DNA from 2 places in the Brachybacterium huguangmaarense genome. Region 1 is predicted to be linked to the other one. Evidence: predicted binding sites of a transcription regulator. Region 1 holds the regulator's gene; the other holds the start of a gene.
The links. The regulator LexA, encoded in region 1, represses DNA repair genes until DNA is damaged. The targets are predictions, from matches to a motif close to TCGAACANNTGTTCGA.
Positions count from the first base shown of each region.

Region 1 (3,407 bases):
GCGGACGCCCGCGATCACCTTGGCGCGGCTGAACGGCTCGCTCACCCCGGAGCGCTTGACGACGGCGAGCGAGGCCGTCTCGACCGTGGAGAAGCGCCTCGAGCAGTTCGGGCACTGCCGACGCCTGCGGATCGAGGCGCCGTCGTCGGCGGTCCGGGAGTCGACGACTCGCGAATCGGGGTGGCGGCAGAAGGGGCAGTGCACCTGCGCAGTTTATCGTGCACGGCGCCCGCGGCGCCCGGTGCGATCACGGTGTTCGCCGCGGGCACCGCGCGACGATCCGGGCGGGCCGATGCCGTCAGCGGGCGGCGCCCTCGACGACGGGCAGGTCGAGCTGGGTCCCGGCGGTCACGCGCGAGGTGGGGAGGTCGTTGGCCTGCTGGATCTGGAGCACGTAGTCGCGGGGGTCCATGCCCTCCGGCGCGTAGGTGCGTGCATAGCCCCACAGCGTGTCCCCGGGCTGGACGGTCACGGACACGTACTGGGGCCCGCCCACCCAGTCGGCGAGGGCCGAGGGCGCTCCCGAGAAGATCATCGCGGTCGCGGCGAGCACGAGCAGGACGGCGAGCACGAGCAGCGTGCGCAGGGCGCGCCCCCGACGGGTGAGCTCCAGTCGAACGCTCTTTCGAGCGATCGCGGGGCGACGGCGCGGACGGGGCTGCGCGAGGGCCGGGACGGCGGCGATGGTAGTCATGTCTCCGAACTCCTGTTCGATCGAATACGTGTACGACTGTAGGGGCGACGGGTGCGACACGCAAGACACGATCGAACACCTGTTTGGTTTCGGTGCCCTCGGCCCCTACTGTGGTCAGCGAGATCACTCCACCAGAGGGGTCTGACATTCGAGCTCCGCGGCCGCGGCACGAGGCCGGGCCCGGGCGAGGCGCCCGGCGCCCGCCGGCGCGACGGCGGCGGGGCCCGGGAGACGACGAAAGGCCCGCAGATGACGCCGACCACGCCGAGCGATCCCGCCCTCACGGACGGCGGGGCGCCGTCGAGCGAGCTGTCCGCGCGCCAGCGCACGATCCTCGAGACCATCGCGGCGGCCATCGCCTCGCGCGGCTACCCGCCGACGATGCGCGAGATCGGGGACGCCGTCGGCCTCACCTCGCCGTCCTCGGTGTCCCATCAGCTGCAGGCGCTCGAGCGCAAGGGCTTCCTGCGCCGCGACCCCAAGCGTCCGCGGGCGATGGAGATCGTCATGCCGGACGACGCCGGGGATCCGGGCGAGCCCGTGGCCGAGGCGCTGCCCTCCTCCCCCTCTGTCGCCGTGCCGCTCGTCGGCCGGATCGCCGCGGGGGTGCCGATCACGGCGCAGGAGCAGGTCGAGGACGTGTTCACCCTGCCCGAGCAGCTCGTGGGCAGCGGCGACCTGTTCCTGCTGGCCGTCGTCGGGGACTCGATGGTCGACGCCGCCATCTGCGACGGCGACTGGGTCGTCGTGCGCTCGCAGAACGTCGCCGAGAAGGGCGAGATCGTCGCGGCCATGATCGACGGCGAGGCGACCGTCAAGACCTTCGTCCAGCGCGACGGGCACATCTGGCTCATGCCCCACAACCCCTCGTTCGCCCCCATCCTCGGGGACGACGCCGAGATCCTCGGCAAGGTCGTCGCGGTCCTGCGCACCGTCTGAGGACGGCGCCGCCTCACACGCGGGCGAGCCTCCCGAGCGCGCCGAGCGCGACCTCGGGGTCCTGAGTGCGCCACAGCGGCGGCATCGCGCTCACCAGGAACGAGCCGTAGTGCGCCGTCGCGAGCCGGGGGTCGAGCACCGCCACCATGCCGCGGTCCTCGGCCGAGCGGATCAGGCGGCCGGCGCCCTGCGCCAGCAGCAGCGCCGCGTGCTGCGCGGAGATGGCCATGAAGCCGTTGCCGCCGCGGGCGCCGATGCGCTCCTGGCGCGCGGCCGTGAGGGGGTCGTCGGGCCGCGGGAACGGGATCCGGTCGATCGTCACGAGGCGGCACGCGCGACCCTGCACGTCGACGCCCTGCCACAGCGAGAGGGTGCCGAACAGGCTCGTCGTCTCGTCCTCGCGGAAGCGCCGCACGAGGTTGGTGATCGAGTCCTCCCCCTGCAGTCCGATGGGCAGGGCGCTGCGGGCGCGCACGTGCTCGGCCGCGAGCTGGGCCCCGCGCCGCGAGGAGAACAGGCACAGCGCTCCCCCGCGCGAGGCCTCCACGAGCTCGGTCAGGTGATCGAGCATCGAGAGCGACGGGCCCTCGCGGCCCGGCGGCGGCAGGTGCCGCGCGATGTAGAGGATGCCCTGGCGTGCGTACTCGAAGGGGCTGCCGACGTCGAGGCCGCTCCATGCCGAGGAGCCGCCGCCGCGCGGGCTGGACTCGACCTCCTGCCGGTCGGCGGCCCGCAGACCGATGCTGCCGGCGGGCGGCTCGAAGCGGCCGCCGAGGGCCAGGGTCGCAGACGTCAGCACGACCGTGCGGTCCTCGAGCACGGCGCCGCGCATCGCCCCGGCCACGCTGAGCGGGGCCACCTGGATGCTGCTGCGCCCCGTGAGCTCGGAATGGGAGACCGAGACGACGTCGTCCTCGTCGGGCGCCACGAGGCGCTCGCACACGTCGAGGATCTCCTGCAGGTTGGCGCGCACGGCCTTGCGGGCGCCGGCCGCGGTCGCGCTCCCCTGCTCCCCCGCGTCCTTGGCGTCGGAGTGGGCGGTGCGGGCCTCCGTGCGCAGCAGCACGAGCGCGTCGAGCATGCCCGGCGGCAGGTCGCCGATGACGCGCCCGTCGGGCATCTGGGCGAGGGCGTCGCGCAGGCTCTCCCCCGCGTCGTCGAGGGCGGTCGCGGCCATGCCGAGCCCGCGCAGCTCGCGCACGGCCCCGCGCACCATGGGGGCGGTGAGCGTCTCGGTCACGGCGCTCGTCACGCGGGACACGAGGTCGTGGGCCTCGTCGACGACGAGCACGTCGTGCTCGGGCAGGATGCCGTGGCCGTCGAACGCGTCGATCGCCATCAGGGCGTGGTTGGTCACGACGAGGTCGACGTCGCGTGCGATCGCGCGGTTGCGCTCGGCGAAGCAGGCCTCGACCATCGGGCACGAGCTGCCCAGGCACTGCGCGCCCGTGACCGAGACCTGCCGCCAGGCGCGGTCGGAGACCGGGGCGGCGAGGTCGTCGCGGTCCCCCGTGTCGGTGGTCTCGGCCCACTCCCGCAGACGGCGCACCTGTTCGCCCAGGCGCTCGGAGCCCTCGCGCTCGCCGCCGGCGGCCGCTTCGGAGAACAGGGCCTGGGGGTCGAGGTCGTCCGGGTAGCCGCCGTCGACCTTGTGCAGGCACACGTAGTTGCTGCGGCCCTTGAGCAGCGAGTAGGTGGGGGTGCGCGGCAGCTCGGGGGCGAGGGCCTCGACGAGCCGCGGCAGGTCCTTGCGCACGATCTGCGACTGCAGCGC
Region 1 covers NZ_CP107020.1:1,736,262-1,739,668, reverse strand. The annotation lists gene nrdR (transcriptional regulator NrdR) at 1-204, opposite strand, end outside; gene BRM3_RS07775 (LysM peptidoglycan-binding domain-containing protein) at 299-694, opposite strand; gene lexA (transcriptional repressor LexA) at 944-1,633, shown strand; gene BRM3_RS07765 (ATP-dependent DNA helicase) at 1,647-3,407, opposite strand, start outside.

Region 2 (3,407 bases), 490 kb from region 1:
GCAGACCCTCGTCCTGTACGACGGCGACCGGGTGCTCGCCTCCGCGACCCTCGAGAGGCACGCGTGAGCGCGCCGCTCCTCACCGTGACGGGCGACGGCACGTTCCGCGTCGCGCCGGATCCCCGCGGTCTCGAGGGCACGGGGGACGCGGCCCTCGACGCCCTCGTGCGCCTGCGGTCGCTCCTGGGCGACGACCTCGAGGAGCAGATCGCTGCCCGCCTGTACCTGCCCGCCGCGCTCGGCACCGAGAGTGCCGACCACGTGCTGCCCGCCTCGCTGTCCCTGCTCGCGGGGACCACGGGCGACCTCACGAGCTACGGCTGGCGGCTCGGCGCCGGGACCTCGCACGCCTGGCAGCGCGCGCGGGAGCTCGCCGACCGCCTGCTCGACGCCGCGCGTATCGCCCTGCTCGAGTACAGCGGACCGCTCGTGACCACGACGCTCGGCCCCCTCACGCTCGCCGCCGCGACCTTCCTGCCCTCGGGGGAGCGCACCCTCGCCGATACCGGCGCCCTCCGCGACCTGCCCTCGCTGCTCGCCGAGGGTCTCGCCGAGCGGATCGCGCTCGTGACCGACCGCGTGCCCGGCGCGACGCCCGCGGTGCTCGTGCGCGAGGACGGGGTCGGGGCCGTGCACCGCGGCGCCGTGCCCACCGCGTCCGGGTATCGCCGCCATCGGGCGCTCGCCGCCCCGGAGATCGGCGCCCGCTGGCAGACGCTGCGCGAGGAGCTGACCGCGGCCGCGGGTCTCGACGCGAGCGGACTGACCCTCGCCCTGCCCGCCGACGCGGACCTGATCGCCGCCGCCCGCACGGCGGGCTGGCGCTCCCTCGCCGTCTCTCCCGCCGCGGCGCCGAGACTGGAGACCTCGGCGGGGCGCCGGGTGTGGGAGACGATCGCCGACGCCCGCGAGAGCGGCGTGGAGCTCACACTCGTGGTCGACCCGGCGCGGCTCGAGCGCGAGCTCGAGGCCTTCGCGGGGGCGTGGACCCAGCTCGGGTACGCGCTCGCCGACGCGCGCGGCACGACCCTGCTGGCCCATCCCCGCGCGGAGCGGCCGCAGGACCCGGCCGCGGAGCCGGGGCGTGCGGCCCTGCTGGGCGAGCAGGGCCTCGAACGCCTCCTGCGCGCCGCACCGGCCTGGGCCGAGCGTCTCGAGGCGTAGCGCGGGGGTCGGGAAGGCGGTCGCGGCAGACGGGGCGGTGGCCGCGGCGGACGTCGGTCCTGCCCTGTGGCGGACGGTCCTGCCCCGTGGCGGACCGTGGCACGGCGATCTGGGTCCGTGAGCGGGCATGTGGCATGTGTGGCGTGTTGTCCCCGCGCTCCGCCTCCCTGCTCCCTTCGTGCGGCACACCTCGCTCTCGCGAGCCCCTCGTCTCCTCCGCGGGCTGAGTTGTCCACAGGTGAAGCCCGGCTCTCCCGAATGTCGGGCCGCCGCCCTATCCTGAGATCGAACAGGTGTTCGAAGGGGGTGGTCATGGTGCGGGACTGGAGGACGAACCGGCGGCACCGTCTGTCCCCGCTGACCCGGCGTGGTCTCGCCGCGCGAGCGGGCACGCTGGACGACCTGGTGCTGTCCGACGACCTGCGGGAGCTGTGGGACGAGGCGGTGGCCGCGTCGCGGCGCCTGGCTGTGGAGATGACCTCTCTCGCACGCTTCTGGGTGGACCCCGATGCTCCCGGCAGCGATCCCGGCGAGGCCGATGAAGCGGACCTCCGGGTCGCCCTCGCGCTGCGCGTCACCGAGCACGTGGCCCACCGGCGGATCCGTCAGGCGCACGTCGTCGTGACCGAGCTGCCGCAGCTGCACGTCCGGCTGGCGGCCGGCGAGCTTCCCGTGCCGTGGATGTCACGGGTGCTCCAGCGGACCCGGGACCTCACCCCCGCGCAGCGGGTCGATGTCGATGCCGAGGTCGCGTCGTGGGATCTGGCGATCACGGCCGAGCAGTTCACCCGGCAGCTCGGCCTGATCGTCGCGCAGGCCCGCTCCCGCGGGCCACTCGCCGCCGAGCAGACGCCCGAGGCGCGCCGCCGGGTCGAGGTGACTCCTGTGGACGAGGAGGGGCTCGCGTGCCTGCGGGTGCTCGGGCCGGTCCCGGAGATCAGGTCCCTGGCGATCCGCCTGGACGCCGCGGCCCGGGCCGTGCAGGCGGCCCAGCGTCATGCCCTCTCCGCCCCCGAGGGTCCCGGCATCGAGGGGTGCGATGCGGCCCTCCCCTTCGATGACGGCTCTGTGGCGACGAGCGGACGAGCGATGTCCCTCGCGCGCCTGCGCTACGAGATCGCGACCCGATCGGTGCTGCAGACCGGTGGGGTGGAGGTGCCCGCCGCGCGGTTCCGGATCGGCGTGACCATCCCGTCCACCACCCTGCTCGGCGCCGGGGACGAGCCAGGACTGCTCGACGGAACCGTGCCCATCCCCGCGGCGATGGCGCGGTCCCTCGCCGGTGGGGAGAGCACCTGGTACCGGGTGCTGACCGACCCGGTGACCGGCGCCTATCTCCCGGCGCGGCAGGAGAGGTATCAGCCCACCTCGGCCATGCTCGAGCACCTCCGCCATCGCCAGGGGACATGTGCGGTCCCCGGCTGCGCGCGGCCCGTGTCCTGGGCCTCGGAGTGCGACCACATCGAGGAGTACGACCACGCCGACCCCGCAGCGGGCGGCAGGACCGAGGTCGAGAACCTCCATCTGCTGTGCTGGCAGCATCATCTCGCCAAGACGCTCGGGCGCCTCGATCCCTCCCGCCTGCCCACCGCCGATCGCGCCCGAGGGGTCACCCGCTGGGAACTGGGTGCGGGCACCTCGGTCGACGTGCCCGACGACACCGACCTCTGGTCGGCGCGGATCGCCGTCGAGCTCGAGCACCATTGGCGGCTTCACGAACAGCTCGAGCGTCGACGACGGCACGAGGAGCCGGGACGCGAGGAGCAGCGACGCGAGGAGCGGGGACGCGAGGAGCAGCGACCGGGCGAGCCCGGCGGCCGGCAGGACGATCGGGGAGCCGTGGATCCGCCGGCGGACGGTCGGGAGCTGCCGATCGCACCCCCGGACGAGCCCCTGTGCGCGCCTCATCTGCACAGACCGCGAGACGTGCATCACGGCGAGGGGTCCTCCGAAGGTGCTGATTCCCGCCCGATCGAGCTGCCGAAGGGTCGTCACGGCGATCCGCCGTTCCCCGGGCATTCCCAGGGAAACGACGCCGCTCGGCCCGACGATGATCTCGGCCCGCCGCCGTTCTGACATGGCGGGCGGGAATTCCTGCCGAGGCGGATCGATCCTGTGGGCGGCGGTGAGCTGGGGGTTTTCCGGATCCCCGGTCCGCGGCGCCTCCTCCGGGCCGTGCCGCGAGGTGCGGGGAGCCCCTCTCGGCGGCGATTCAGCCTGCTCACGGGATAGCCGCCTCTGTT
Region 2 covers NZ_CP107020.1:2,227,895-2,231,301, forward strand. The annotation lists gene mnmA (tRNA 2-thiouridine(34) synthase MnmA) at 1-67, shown strand, start outside; gene BRM3_RS10165 (hypothetical protein) at 64-1,164, shown strand; gene BRM3_RS10170 (HNH endonuclease signature motif containing protein) at 1,477-3,240, shown strand.
Region 2: a site for LexA is predicted at 1,450-1,465, ahead of BRM3_RS10170 (HNH endonuclease signature motif containing protein). Genes of this name have one in related genera too.